DNA from 4 places in the Halomonas koreensis genome. Region 1 is predicted to be linked to each of the others. Evidence: predicted binding sites of a transcription regulator. Region 1 holds the regulator's gene; each other region holds the start of a gene.
The links. The regulator FNR, encoded in region 1, switches genes on or off when oxygen is low (the NO sensors DNR and NnrR bind a similar motif). The targets are predictions, from matches to a motif close to TTGATNTANATCAA.
Positions count from the first base shown of each region.

Region 2: a site for FNR is predicted at 1,565-1,578, ahead of QC818_RS13130 (OmpW/AlkL family protein). Genes of this name have one in related genera too.
Region 3: a site for FNR is predicted at 1,636-1,649, ahead of hemN (oxygen-independent coproporphyrinogen III oxidase). Genes of this name have one in related genera too.
Region 4: a site for FNR is predicted at 1,548-1,561, ahead of ccoM (cytochrome c oxidase subunit CcoM). Genes of this name have one in related genera too.

Region 1 is NZ_JARWAK010000005.1:65,140-68,339, reverse strand. Features, by position in the region: gene QC818_RS07590 (exonuclease domain-containing protein) at 1-366, shown strand, start outside; gene ttcA (tRNA 2-thiocytidine(32) synthetase TtcA) at 461-1,372, shown strand; gene fnr (fumarate/nitrate reduction transcriptional regulator Fnr) at 1,593-2,336, opposite strand; gene QC818_RS07575 (radical SAM protein) at 2,405-3,200, opposite strand, start outside.
Region 2 is NZ_JARWAK010000011.1:108,388-111,587, reverse strand. Features, by position in the region: gene QC818_RS13140 (YqcC family protein) at 1-257, shown strand, start outside; gene QC818_RS13135 (gamma-glutamylcyclotransferase family protein) at 265-765, shown strand; gene QC818_RS13130 (OmpW/AlkL family protein) at 829-1,467, opposite strand; gene QC818_RS13125 (OmpW/AlkL family protein) at 1,624-2,232, opposite strand; gene QC818_RS13120 (hypothetical protein) at 2,499-2,801, shown strand; gene putP (sodium/proline symporter PutP) at 2,865-3,200, opposite strand, start outside.
Region 3 is NZ_JARWAK010000006.1:119,095-122,294, reverse strand. Features, by position in the region: gene nosR (transcriptional regulator NosR) at 1-467, opposite strand, end outside; gene QC818_RS08805 (c-type cytochrome) at 530-847, opposite strand; gene QC818_RS08800 (Rrf2 family transcriptional regulator) at 1,025-1,483, opposite strand; gene hemN (oxygen-independent coproporphyrinogen III oxidase) at 1,755-3,140, shown strand.
Region 4 is NZ_JARWAK010000003.1:303,922-307,121, reverse strand. Features, by position in the region: gene QC818_RS05835 (AmpG family muropeptide MFS transporter) at 1-201, opposite strand, end outside; gene rfaH (transcription/translation regulatory transformer protein RfaH) at 356-898, shown strand; gene QC818_RS05825 (FKBP-type peptidyl-prolyl cis-trans isomerase) at 927-1,433, shown strand; gene ccoM (cytochrome c oxidase subunit CcoM) at 1,673-1,789, shown strand; gene QC818_RS05815 (lytic transglycosylase domain-containing protein) at 1,904-2,635, opposite strand; gene QC818_RS05810 (proline--tRNA ligase) at 2,565-3,200, opposite strand, start outside.

The sequences.
Region 1 (3,200 bases):
CTGCGCGGCATCGACCTGGACGAGGGCCTGGCGATGGACGAGGCCCTGGGCCGGCTGCTGGAGTTCGTCGGCAACCGGCCGCTGGTCGGCTGGCGGCTGGATCGCGACCTGGCGCTGCTCAACCGCATGCTGCGTCGCCACCTCGGCTTCGCGCTGCCCAACGCCGGCATCGACCTGGCTCAGCGCTACCAGCGCCGACAGCGGCATCAGCATCCCCACTTCATGTCCTCGCCGCGCTTCGACGAGGTCGCCGAGCGTCTCGGCGTGCCGCTGATGGGGCGCCAGAGCGCCCTGGGCAAGGCGGTGACCACGGCCCTGATGCAGCTGCGCATGGCGCGTCGGGCCGAGCTGCCCCTGAGCGGCTGAGAGCCCCGGCTGGCGCGGCCTGCATCGCCAGTGCCGGACGAGGGTGGTAGGATGGGCGGCCGTTCATTCCCGATGCCCTGGCAGTGCCCCGACCATGCAAGACGCCATGATGTTCGATCCCCGTCCCGCCGAGGACGCGCCCCCCGCCGAGACGTCGGCCTCCGCGACCGCTGGCCCGGACGCCAAGGCCAAGCGCGAGTTCAACAAGCTGCAGAAGCGCCTGCGGCGCCAGGTCGGCAACGCCATCATCGACTTCGGCATGATCCGCGACGGCGACAAGGTGATGGTCTGTCTGTCCGGCGGCAAGGACAGCTACACCATGCTCGAGATCCTGCGCAGCCTGCAGCGCAACGCCCCGGTGGACTTCTCGCTGGTGGCGGTCAACCTGGATCAGAAGCAACCCGGCTTTCCCGAGCACGTGCTGCCCGAGTACCTGGACGGCATCGGCGTGGACTACCACATCCTCGAGCGCGACACCTACTCGGTGGTCAAGGAGAAGACCCCGGAGGGCAAGACCACCTGCGCGCTGTGTTCGCGGCTGCGGCGCGGCTCCCTCTACGGCTACGCCGAGGAGATCGGCGCCACCAAGATCGCCCTGGGCCACCACCGCGAGGACATCCTCGAGACGCTGTTCCTCAACATGTTCTACGGCGGCAGCCTCAAGTCGATGCCGCCCAAGCTGCTCTCCGACGACGGCAAGAACATCGTCATCCGGCCGCTGGCCTACTGCCGGGAGGCGGACATCGCCGAGTTCGCCCGGCAGATGGCCTTCCCGATCATTCCCTGCAACCTGTGCGGCTCCCAGCCGAACCTCCAGCGCCAGGTGGTCAAGGAGATGCTGGCCGAGTGGGAGGCCAAGCACCCGGGGCGGCTCGAGAGCATGTTCAAGGCGGTGACCAACGTCGCGCCGTCCCAGCTGGCCGACCGCGAGCTGTTCGACTTCGCCGGCCTCGAGGACAAGCAGGCGCGCCTGCAGGCCGACCGCATCGAGCTCCATAACGAGTAGCCGTAAGCCATAAGCTTGAAGCTGGAAGTCTCCGGCTTCGCCGGGAAGTTGGAAGGTCGTACGCTGCGCGGACCTAAGCCGGAAGCAAAACCGCCCCTAGGCTTTTGCCATAGGGGCGGTTCGGTTTACGCTGCCTTCCAGCTTCCAGCTTCCAGCTTCCAGCTTCCAGCTTCCAGCTTCCAGCTTCCAGCTTCCAGCTTCCAGCTCACGCGATAGCGTGTCAGCGGCAGCCTTCCTCCTCGGCCAGCTCGACCAGGGCATCCAGGTCGAGGATGTTGACCTCGCGCCCCGACACGGCCACCAAGCCCTGCTGCTGGAAGCGGCTCAGGATACGGCTGACCGTCTCCACCGCCAGGCCCAGGTAGTTGCCGATGTCCGCCCGGGACATGGAGAGCCGGAAGCTGTAGGGGGAGTAGCCGCGGCGCCGGAAGCGGTCGGAGAGGCTGGCGAAGAAGGTGGCCAGTCGCTGATCGGCGGTCTTGCGCGACAGCAGGCGCATCATGCGGCGGTCGTCGCGCATCTCCTTGCTCATGCTGCGGTACAGCTGGTTGCGAAGCTCCGGCAGGCGCTCCGAGAGGGCGTCCAGGCGATCGAAGGGGATCTCGCAGACCGTGGTGGTCTCCAGGGCGATCACCGACCCCGGGTAGGTCGTCTCGTCGATGCCGTCGAGGCCCACCAGCTCGCTGGGCAGGTAGAAGTTGGTGAGCTGGTCGGCCCCGCTGCCCTCGCTGGTGACCTGCTTGAGGCTGCCCGAGCGCACCGCGTAGACGCTGGTGAAGGGGCTGCCCTGCCGGAACAGCGACTCGCCCTTCTTGAGCGGCGCGCGGCGGCGGATGATGGCGTCGAACTGATCCATGTCCTCGAGCTCGAGGGCCAGGGGCAGGCACAGCGAGCTCAGGCTGCACGTCCGGCAGCGGGTCTCGTTCAACAGCGAACGTCGCCGGCCGGCTGCGGTATCGGCCATGGTGTCCTCCTTGATGTCGACTCTGGGCGACATTATGGAGGATGAACCGCGTCGAGGCATAGCATCCCTTAGGTGATACCCCCGTCGGCCCGGTGAGGGGGCGGGTCGACGGGGCGCGACCGCCACTGCCCCGAGGCGGTGGCCAGTCGGCCGGCGTCCAGGGCCGCCGCGTAGTCGGCCAGCGTGGTGGCGTTGCGCGCCTCGGCATCGGGGAGCCGGGAGTGGGCGCCCACGCCCAGGCCCAGGCGATCGCGCCGCGCCTCGCGGTCGGCCTGGGCGCGGGCGTCGTCGAGGGCCGGGCCGCGCCGGGCATAGTGCCCCGGCCGCCAGGCCGCGTAGCCGGCCTCCGCCAGCAGGCGCTCGGCCCTCGCCTCGAGGTCGTCCGCATCCGGCGCTCCGGCGACCGGCGGCGAGGCGCGATGCAGCAGGATCCGCGGTGGGGCCATGGCCGCCACCTGGCTCAGGGTGTCGGCGAGGCGTTCGCCGCTCTGGTGGGGCAGGCCCAGGGCCAGCTCCACGGCCAGCGAGCGGAAGCCCAGCCGGTCCGCCTCGTCGAGCAGCGGCTCGATCAGGGGCCGGGGGCAGGGGCGACCCACGGCGGCCTGCACCCGGGGCGTCAGGTCCAGCACCGTCAGGCGCAGGCGATTGAAGCCCAGCGCCTCCAGGTGGCGCAGGGTGAGGACATCGGCCTCCCGGGGGTCGAGCTCGATGGCGAAGTCCCGGCTCGGGCCGCTTTCCAGGGAGAAGCGGGCCGCCAGGCGGTCGATGAGGTCGCTCATCTGGTCCAGGCGCAGCAGCGACGGGGTGCCGCCGCCCCAGTGCAGGGCCTGGACCCGTCGCGCCGGATCCAGTGGCCGGCGCACC
Region 2 (3,200 bases), on a different contig from region 1:
TGGAGCGCCCGGCCCCGGAAGCCTTTGACAGCCCCCAGCCGTTCTGCGTCGACACCATGGCCCTGCCCCAGTGGCTGCGCTTCGTGTTCATCGCCCGGCTCGAGGTGCTGGTGGAGAAGCGCGCGCCCATGCCGGCCAGCTGCGACGTGGCGCCGGCCGTCGAGGCCTACCTGGTCCAGGAGGGCGCCCGGGCCAGCGACCGCCTGCTGATGTGCAAGGCCGTCGAGCGGATCGACCAACTGGTCACCGAGAACTGAGGCCGGCATGCCCTACTACTTCGCCTATGGCAGCAACATGAACCCGGCCCGGGTCGAGGCGCGCATCGGGACCACCCGGCGTGCCCTGCCCGGGGTGCTGCGCGATCACGCCCTGCGCTTCGACAAGGCGTCCCGGGTGCCCGGCATCAGTCACGCCAACGTGGCGCCGGCGGCCGGGCAGCGGGTGGAGGGCGCGCTGTTCGAGCTGCTCGCGCCGGAGCAGATCGAGTGCATGGATCCCTTCGAGGGCTACCCTCACGACTACGATCGCCATCGACTGCCCATCCACACCTCCCAGGGCCCGATCCAGGCCTGGGTGTACATCGCCGCCCCGGGCACCACCGCCGAGGCGCTCAGGCCGGCGCGGGAATACCTCGACCACCTGCTGGCCGGCGAACCCTTCCTCAGCGTCGACTACCATGCGCGCCTGGCCGCCCAGGAGGCGGTGCACGACCTCGATGAGACCACCCTGAGGGCGCTCGGGCTGTCCCGTCACTCGCCGCGCTGAGCGGCGCCTCCAACGCCAGAGGGCCCGCCGTTCGGCGGGCCCTCTGGCATGCGGCGGGAGCCTTCAGAAGCGGAAGCTCACGCCCCCCATCACCACCAGCGGGTCGATCTCCACGGTGCCGATGTCGTCGCCGTTCAGGCTGGCGTCGGTGTCGATATCCAGGTACCAGGCGGCGGCGTTGAGCGCCCAGTGCTCGTCGATCAGCAGGTCGACGCCCAGCTGGGCGGCCGCGCCCCAGGAGTCGTCCAGCTCCAGGTCGGCGCCCGCCAGGTCGATCTCCTCGTCGGAGAAGCGGGTGTAGTTGACGCCCAGCCCGGCATAGGGCTGCACCCGGGACTGGGTGCCGCCGAACGGGTAGTACTGCAGGGTCAGGGTCGGCGGCAGGTGGTCGGTGGCCGCGCCGACCTCGGTGCCGCCCCCGGCGTCCAGGGTGATGTCGTGGGAGAACGGCTCGGCGGCCAGCAGCTCGACGCCCAGCTTGTCGGTGAAGCGGTAGCCCAGGGTGAAGGCGAAGCCGTTCTCGTCCTGGACGTCCACGTCCAGGTCACCCAGAGCCGTGTCGAGCGTGCCGTTGTCGCCCTTGGGGTCGACCTTGGCCACCCCGGCACGGGTGAAGAAGTCGCCGGCGCCGTAGGCCAGTGCCTGGCTGCTGGCGGCGAGGCCGGTGGCGATGATCAGGGTGGAGAGCAGGGTGCGGCGCATCGTGGTTCCTCGGATGGCGGGTGAATCGATGCCATCGAGTCTACCCGCGGCATCCGCGGACAGGCTTGATCCAGCGCAAGCCCCGGCCCCCTCGTGCTTGATGGGGATCAAGAAAACGACGCCGGGCCCTTGAGCCCGGCGTCGTCGGAGGGGCGATCAGAAGCGGTAGGTGACGCCGCCGCCCACCGTGACCGGGTCGATCTCGGCCTCACCCAGGTCGTTGCCGTTCAGCGCCACGTCGGCGTCGACGTCGGCGTAGTTGGCGTAGGCGCCGACCAGCAGGTGGTCGGTGAGCGCCAGGTCCACGCCGACCTGGCCGGCGGCGCCCCAGGAGGCGTCGATGTCCAGCCCCGGGGCGGATTCGTCGTTGAAGTAGGTGTAGTTCACCCCGGCGCCCACGTAGGGCTGGACCCGGGACGCGCTGCCGCCCAGCGGATAGTAGTTGACCATCAGGTTCACCGGCCGGCGGTCCACGCTGCCGGTGTCGACGCCGCCCAGCGTCAGGTCGTGCTCCATGTCCTGGGTGCCGTTGAGCTCGACGCCCAGCTTGTCGTGGAACTGGTAGCCCAGGCCGTAGCTGAAGCCGCGCTCGTCGGAGACATCGAGCGGCTGGCCGGCGAGGCGACCGTTGTCGTCGCTGACCTCGGACTTGGCGATGCCGCCGCGCACGTAGAGGTCGCCGGCCTGGTAGGCCATGGCGGACTGGGCGGCGACGAGGCCGGCGGTGGCGAAGGCGGTGGCGGTGATCAGGCGCGTCAGTTTCATGGGAATCTCCCTGTGTCGGCCGACGCCGAGGCATTCGGCGTCCTGCGAGTCGTGGGACAAGTATAAAAACGGTGTTTCTAAACGTCTTGTAAAATATTCCTATGGCATGGATAGCGATAAATGCGCCATATCGATGGAACTTTGCCCCGGTCTGCGTATTCATGAGGATGTTTGTACAATGTTTGCACATTGCGTGCACGACGGCTCGCCGGCGGCGGTGTTTTCGTCTTCACTGACAGGCATGCCGAGGCGGGGGAGGGGCGGCGATGATCGACGGCAATCCGGGAATGAGGCGGTCGCGGCGGGCGGATCGGCCGCTGTCGGCCCTGCTGCTGGCGGCGGGGCTGGCGCTGTGGCTGCTGTGGCGGCCGGAACTGGTGCAGGCGCTGCCCTGGCCCTGGCGGGTCGGGCTGGTGGCCTGGGGCGGCTGGGCCCTGGGCGCGGCCTTCGCGAGGCCGTTGCTGGACGGCCGGGAAGGGCGGCTGGCCCGCCTGGCGGCGAGCGCCGGCAGCCGGGCGGCCCTGGTCGGGTTCGGCCTGGCGCTGGCGGGGCGCGCCCTGCTCGGCTGAACGGCCCCGGAAACGCGAAAAGCCGCCCGAAGGCGGCTTTTCCGTTCGACGATCGCCGGGCGATCAGGCCTTTTCGAGGGCGTCGAACTCGGCGGTGATCTCGTCCTTGGGCGCCTCGGTGACCAGGCTGACGGCCACGATGGCGATGTAGGCGAAGATCACCCCCGGCACGATCTCGTAGAGATCGAAGATGCCGCCGGAGATCTGGGCCCAGGCCACCACGGTGATGCCGCCGACCACGATGCCGGCCAGCGCGCCCCAGGTGTTCATGCGCCGCCAGAACAGCGCCATCACCAGGGCCGGACCGAAGGCCGCACCGAAGCCGGCCCAGGCGTAGGACACCAGGCCCAGCACGGTGGAGTCGGGATTCAGCGCCAGCAGGTAGGCGATGACGGCGAT
Region 3 (3,200 bases), on a different contig from region 1:
TCGCCGACCACGATGACCGTGACGGTGGCCCCGGAGATGGCATCCAGCTCGCCGCCGACCCTGAGCCGGTCGTTGACGTGGGCGCTGACATGGTCGTCGGCGAAGCCCTCCAGCCTTGCCTCGGGGATGCCCACCAGCATGATCGGCTCGGAGTGGTCGAGGACGTCGGCCTGGACGATCCGGCCCTCGAGGTCGATGCCCACCAGCAGGTTGACCGGCTTGCCGGAATAGGCCGGGATCGGGGCGATGTCGGCGGTCTCGAAGGCGTAGCCGAGCAGGGTATCGCCGGCGTGGACCGCGCCGACCGGCCAGCGCGACTCGGCGTCCTCGATGCGGTCGGCCGCGGGGAAGCCCTCGTGCACCTGGGCCGGCGCCAGGGCCAGGGCCGGGCTCGCGAGGCAGAGGCACAGCAGGGGCCAGAGCCACCTGGCGATCGAGGGGAGCAGCGGGGCCCGGAGTAATGGCATGGCGAGGTTCCTGGCGACCGGGAAGGAAGGGAGGGCGCGACGCGGGCGTCGCGCCGGGGCGGTCAGGGCGTCAGGCTGGCGTAGTAGGCGGCGATATCGGCGATGTCCTGGTCGGACAGCGCCTGGGCCTGGGGCGTCATCACGGACGACATGCCGCCGCCGCGCTCCCCGGCCCGGTAGGCCTTGAGGGCGCTCTCCAGGTAGGCGGCGGACTGGCCGGCGAGGTTGGGATAGATGGGCGAGGTGCCCTGGCCGTCGGTGCCGTGGCAGGCGGCGCAGGCGGCGATCTTGCTTTCTCCCGCGGCGGGGTCGCCGGCGGCCTGGGCGTCCAGGGAGAGGAGGGCGGCCCCGGCGATGGCGGCGATGGCGAGCGTCTTCATAACACGTCTCCTTTATGCATCTTTGCCTGCTGAAGAAAGCCCGGTCCGACCATCACCGCACCGGGCGGATGGCATCATCATGCCAGCCGCCCGGCCCTCGGGGCTTGACGTGCATCATGTTGTGGGCAGTCCAGGGAGAAACGCGTCAGCGGCAGGGGACGCGCCGGAGGGGGCGGCTCAGCTCGCCGCCGGGGCGTCGCCGTCCTCGAGGTGGAGCAGCTGGATGAGGCCGCGGCGCTGCGGGCCGAGCAGGTCCGCCAGCGTATAGCGGTCCAGCACGGCGAGGAAGGCGCCCAGGGCCTCGGCGAGGATCGGCTTGAGCCGGCAGGAAGGCGTGATCACGCACTCGTTGCCGTCGCCGAAGCACTCCACCAGGGCGAGGTCGCGCTCGGTGTCGCGCACCAGGCCGCCCAGGGAGATCGCCTCCGGCGCCTGACGCAGCAGCAGCCCGCCGTGCTTGCCGCGGATGGCGGTGATGTAGCCGCGGTGGTTGAGTTCCTGCACGACCTTCATCAGGTGGTTGCGGGAGATCTCGAAGCGCTCGGAGATCTCGGTGATGGTCGAGCGCTCCTCTCCCTTGACGGCCAGATAGATCAGCACGCGCAGGGAATAGTCGGTGAATCGGGTCAGGTGCATGAAGCCTCCGGGCGCCGGCGGGCAAGGGGAATGGGCCGTGGTGCGCGGGATTTTACCATCTTCGTGCGGGCGTCGACGGGGACTGCGGCATCGGGCCGCCGGCGCGGTCAGTTAGATGTATCATAGATGAATATTATGCGGGCTACCTCGAATTGATCTGCATCAGCTACCTCGTCGAGGGTACCGACGGCGCCGGCGGCGGCTGGCATAATCCGGACAGGCGGTGACGACGCGCGTCGTCGCCCGACGGTTCAAGAGGCTCGATTCGATCATGCAAGACACGCTGCCGTTCATCCGCCCCCTGGTCGAGAAGTACGACCGCCCGGGGCCCCGCTATACCTCCTATCCGACGGCCCCGCAGTTCCAGGCGGCCTTCGCCGAGGACGACTACCGGGCCGCGGCCGAGTACAGCAACCGGCTGGAGGTCCCCAAGCCGCTGTCGGTCTATGTGCATATCCCCTTCTGCCACAGCCTCTGCTACTACTGCGCCTGCAACAAGATCATCACCCACAACACCGAGCGGGCGGCGGAGTATCTCGGCTGGCTCGAGCGCGAGATCGCCCTGCAGGCGGCGCTGTTCGACGGCAGCCGGCGGCTGACCCAGCTGCACCTGGGGGGCGGCACGCCCACCTACCTGAGCAATGCCCAGCTCGGCGAGCTGATGGCGGCGCTGGACGCGGCCTTTCACTTCGCCCCGCCCGAGGACCGCGAGTTCTCCCTGGAGGTGGACCCGCGCACCGTGACCCCGGCCCAGATCCACGAGCTGCGCGCGCTGGGCTTCAACCGCTTGAGCTTCGGCGTCCAGGACTTCGACCGCCGGGTCCAGGAGGCGGTCAACCGGGTGCAGAGCGAGGCGCAGGTGGTCGAGCTGGTGGAGGCCGCCCGGGAGGCGGGCTTCCAGTCGATCAGCGTCGACCTCATCTACGGCCTGCCGCTGCAGACGGTGGAGAGCTTCGGCGCGACCCTGGACAAGATCATCGCGCTGCGCCCGGATCGCATCGCCGCCTACAGCTATGCGCACCTGCCCGAGCTGTTCAAGGCCCAGCGCCTGATTCGCCCCGAGGACATGCCGCCTCCGGAGCGCAAGCTCGAGTTGCTGGAGCTGACCATCCGCCGGCTCACCGAGGCCGGCTATGTCTATATCGGCATGGACCACTTCGCGCTGCCCGAGGACGAGCTGTCCAGGGCCAAGGAGAACGGCACCCTGCAGCGCAATTTCCAGGGCTATTCCACCCATGCCGACTGCGACATGATCGGGCTCGGCGTCACCGCCATCGGCAAGGTCGGCGACAGCTACAGCCAGAACGTCAAGGAGACCGCCGAGTACCAGGCGCGCCTCGAGGCCGGTCGGCTGCCGGTGATGCGCGGCTATCGCCTCAGCGACGAGGACCGGCTGCGTCGCGACGTCATCAATGCCTTGATGTGTCACGGGCGGCTCGAGTTCGCCGACATCGAGCGACGCTATGCCATCGACTTCCGGCGGCATTTCGCCGAGGCCCTCGAGCGCCTGGCGGAGATGCGCGACGATGGCCTGATCGCCATCGACGAGCACGGCATCCGGGTGCTGCCCGCCGGACGGCTGATGATGCGCAACGTCGCCATGGCCTTCGATGCCTACCTCGATCCCGCCGCTGGGCGCTATTCGCGCACCGTCTGATGCCTTTCCTGCTCTCCGTTGATCCCCTCCGCCGGGTGTCGCCCGGCGTTGCATCCCAGT
Region 4 (3,200 bases), on a different contig from region 1:
ATAGAGGATGCCGATCCAGGCGAAGAAGCCGATCGCCGCCACCTCGACGCCGTCGCTGCGCAGCCAGGCCGAGAGGGTGGAGAACACCAGCAGGAAGGGCAGGCCCGCCGAGAAGCCCAGGAACAGCATGGTCAGCACCGGGGCGCGCAGGTAGATCGCCAGGGCGTCGCGCCAGCTGCGGTGCGCGGAAGGGGTCGGCATGGCGAAGCTCTCCTTGCGGGGGCGGTCGGACCACGCGCCGGGCCATCGGTGATAAGATGGCGGCCTCGACCGGGAGCGGCGACACGGGCGGCGCGCGCCGCCGATTGTTGCAGAGCCCCGGCGCCGACACCAGCCAGACGCGATCGACGACGACATGAGTGACGACGACATCCGCCCGGACGGCGACGATCCGGCCATCCCCCGCTGGTACGTCATCCAGTGCAAGGGCGGGGAATCCTTCCGCGCCGCCGAGCACCTGGGCAACCAGGGCTTCGAGGTCTTCCACCCGGTGCTGCAGGTCCAGAAGAAGCGTCGCGGCCGGCTGACCTGGGTGAGCGAGCCGCTCTTCCCCCATTACTTGTTCATCCGCCTCGACCGGCTGGCCAGCAACTGGCGGCCGATCCGTTCCACCCGCGGGGTGCTGCGCCTGGTGACCTTCGGCGTCGACCTGCCGGTGCCGGTCAGCGACGCCCTGGTGGACACCCTGCGGCGCCACGGTGGCCCGGCGGCCGACGACGACGCCAACGTCTACTTCCGCGCCGGCGAGGCGGTGGAGATCACCGACGGGCCCTTCAAGGACCTGCAGGCGGTCTTCGCCAACCACAAGGGCGAGGAACGCGCCATCGTGCTGCTCAACATGCTGCACCAGCAGCAGCGCCTCGAGATGCCGGTCGCCCAGCTGCGCCGCCGCGACTGATCTTCCTCTCCCCATTACCGGAGGTCCCATGACCATAGCCCCCCAGCGGGTCGTGACCCTGCACTACGTGCTCAGCGACGAGGACGGCCAGGTCCTCGACGACTCCCGCGCCCGCCAGGCGCCGCTCGAGTATCTCCACGGCCACGACAATATCCTGGCCGGCCTGGAGCGGGCCCTGGTCGGCCGCGAGGCCGGCGCCGAGCTCAGCGTCACCCTGATGCCCGCCGAGGCCTACGGGCTGCGCGACGAGGCCCTGGTGCGCGAGGTCGGCCGCGACGCCTTCCCGGTGCCCGAGCTGTCGCCGGGCATGCGCTTCCAGACCCCGGGCGACGACGGCCCCGAGATCGTCACCGTGGTCGAGGTTCGCGACGACGGCGTGCTGATCGACACCAACCATCCCCTGGCCGGCCGGACCCTGCGCTACCGGGTCGAGGTGCTCGAGGTCCGCGACGCCACCCGCGCCGAGCTCGCCAAGGGGCATCCGCTGCCCCCCGGGACCGCCGCCGGGGATGTCGAGGACAAGAAGATGGTCTGAGCCTCGCCGTCGGGCGCCGGCCCGGGGCCCCGCCCGCCGCGGCCGCCGCCGTATCGCCGCCCTGCCTCCGGGGCGGCGCTCGCCCCCTCCCGCCCCGTCCGATACCCCGCGAAACTGACCTGGATCAAGCCGCGAGGGCCCGCCGCCCGGTGGCGGTGGCGAACTTGATGCAGGTCAGCATTTCTCCCGCCGCAAGGGGCTAGAGTGCACTCAACACATCGAGACGGGAGGACCACACCATGTACTGGGATGACGCCGTAATCTTCGGACTGGCCACCGTCGGGATGATGATCGCTTTCATGGGGGGCTGGATCGCGTTCGTCGTTCGCGACCACCATCGCAAGAAGAAGCACTGAGCCAGCCGCTCCTTCCAGTCGTCAGGGGAGGGGGGAGTTTCCCCCCACTAGGCCGATCCATCCGGATCGGCCATTTTTTTGCCTGGCCGGTCCGGGGCCGGATCCCGCCGGGCGTCAGCGTCCGGCGGTGGCCCGTTCCGCCGGCGCCACGGGCGGCTGCCAGCGCCGCGACAGCGCACGCATCACCCGCTCGGGGTACCAGGTCTTGCCCAGGCTGCCGTTGTAGCGGGCCAGGGCCCGGGTCAGGTCGCCGCCCTCCACCGCCAGGTAGTGGGCGAGGATGGTGCAGCCGTAGCGCAGGTTGCGCCAGGGATCCTTGAGGTCGTCGGCCGGCAGGCCGAGTTCGCGGATCCAGAACGGCATGATCTGCATCAGCCCCACGGCCCCGGCGGAGGACACGGCCTCGGCGCGGAAGGCGCTTTCCACCTGGATCACCGCCAGCACCAGCTCCGGGGCCAGGCCGGCGATGCGCGCCTCCTGGTGGATGCGCGCCAGCAGCCGCTGGCGGCGCTCGGCCTGCGGCACGTAGCGGGCCAGGCGGGGGGACATGGCGGACACCCACTGGCGCGCCGCCCAGATCTCGGCGGGCGGGCGGGGCGCCTGGCGAAGGCCCTCGAGGGTGGGGCGCAGGGTCGCGGGCAGCACCCGGACCACGGGCGGCGCGCCGTCGTCCGGGGGGATCGCCAGGGCGTCGAGGAAGTCGCCGTCGGCGCCCAGCGCCGGCGGCCCGGCGAGGGCGACGACGGCCAGCAGCCGGGCCAGGGCCCGGCGGCGGTCAGGCGTCGATGCGCTCGCGCAGGAAGGCGAGGATGTCCCCGGCCGGGACCATGGTGGCGTCGCTGTCACGGCGTCCCTTGTACTCCAGTTCGCCCTTGTCCAGGCCGCGGTCGCCGACCACCAGGCGGTGGGGGATGCCCATCAGCTCCTGGTCGGCGAAGCGCACGCCCGGGCGCAGGTCTCGGTCGTCGAGCAGCACGTCGAGGCCGGCGGCGGTGAGTTCCTGGTAGAGGCGCTCGCTTTCCTCGCGCACCCGCTGCGACTTGTGGGCGTTCATCGGCACCACCGTCACCTGGAAGGGGGCGATGGCGTCGGGCCAGATGATCCCGCCGTCGTCATGGTTCTGCTCGATGGCGGCGGCGACCACCCGGGTCACGCCGATACCATAGCAGCCCATCCAGGGATGCGCCGCCTTGCCGTTGGCGTCCAGCACGGTGGCGTTCATCGCCTCGCTGTACTTGCGGCCCAGCTGGAAGACGTGGCCCACCTCGATGCCGCGCTTGATCGCCAGGGTGCCGCGGCCGTCCGGCGAGGGGTCGCCCTCGACCACGTTGCGCAGGTCGGCCACCTTGGGCAACGCTACGTCGCGCTCCCAGTTGATGCCGAAGTAGTGCTTGCCGTCGACGTTGGCGCC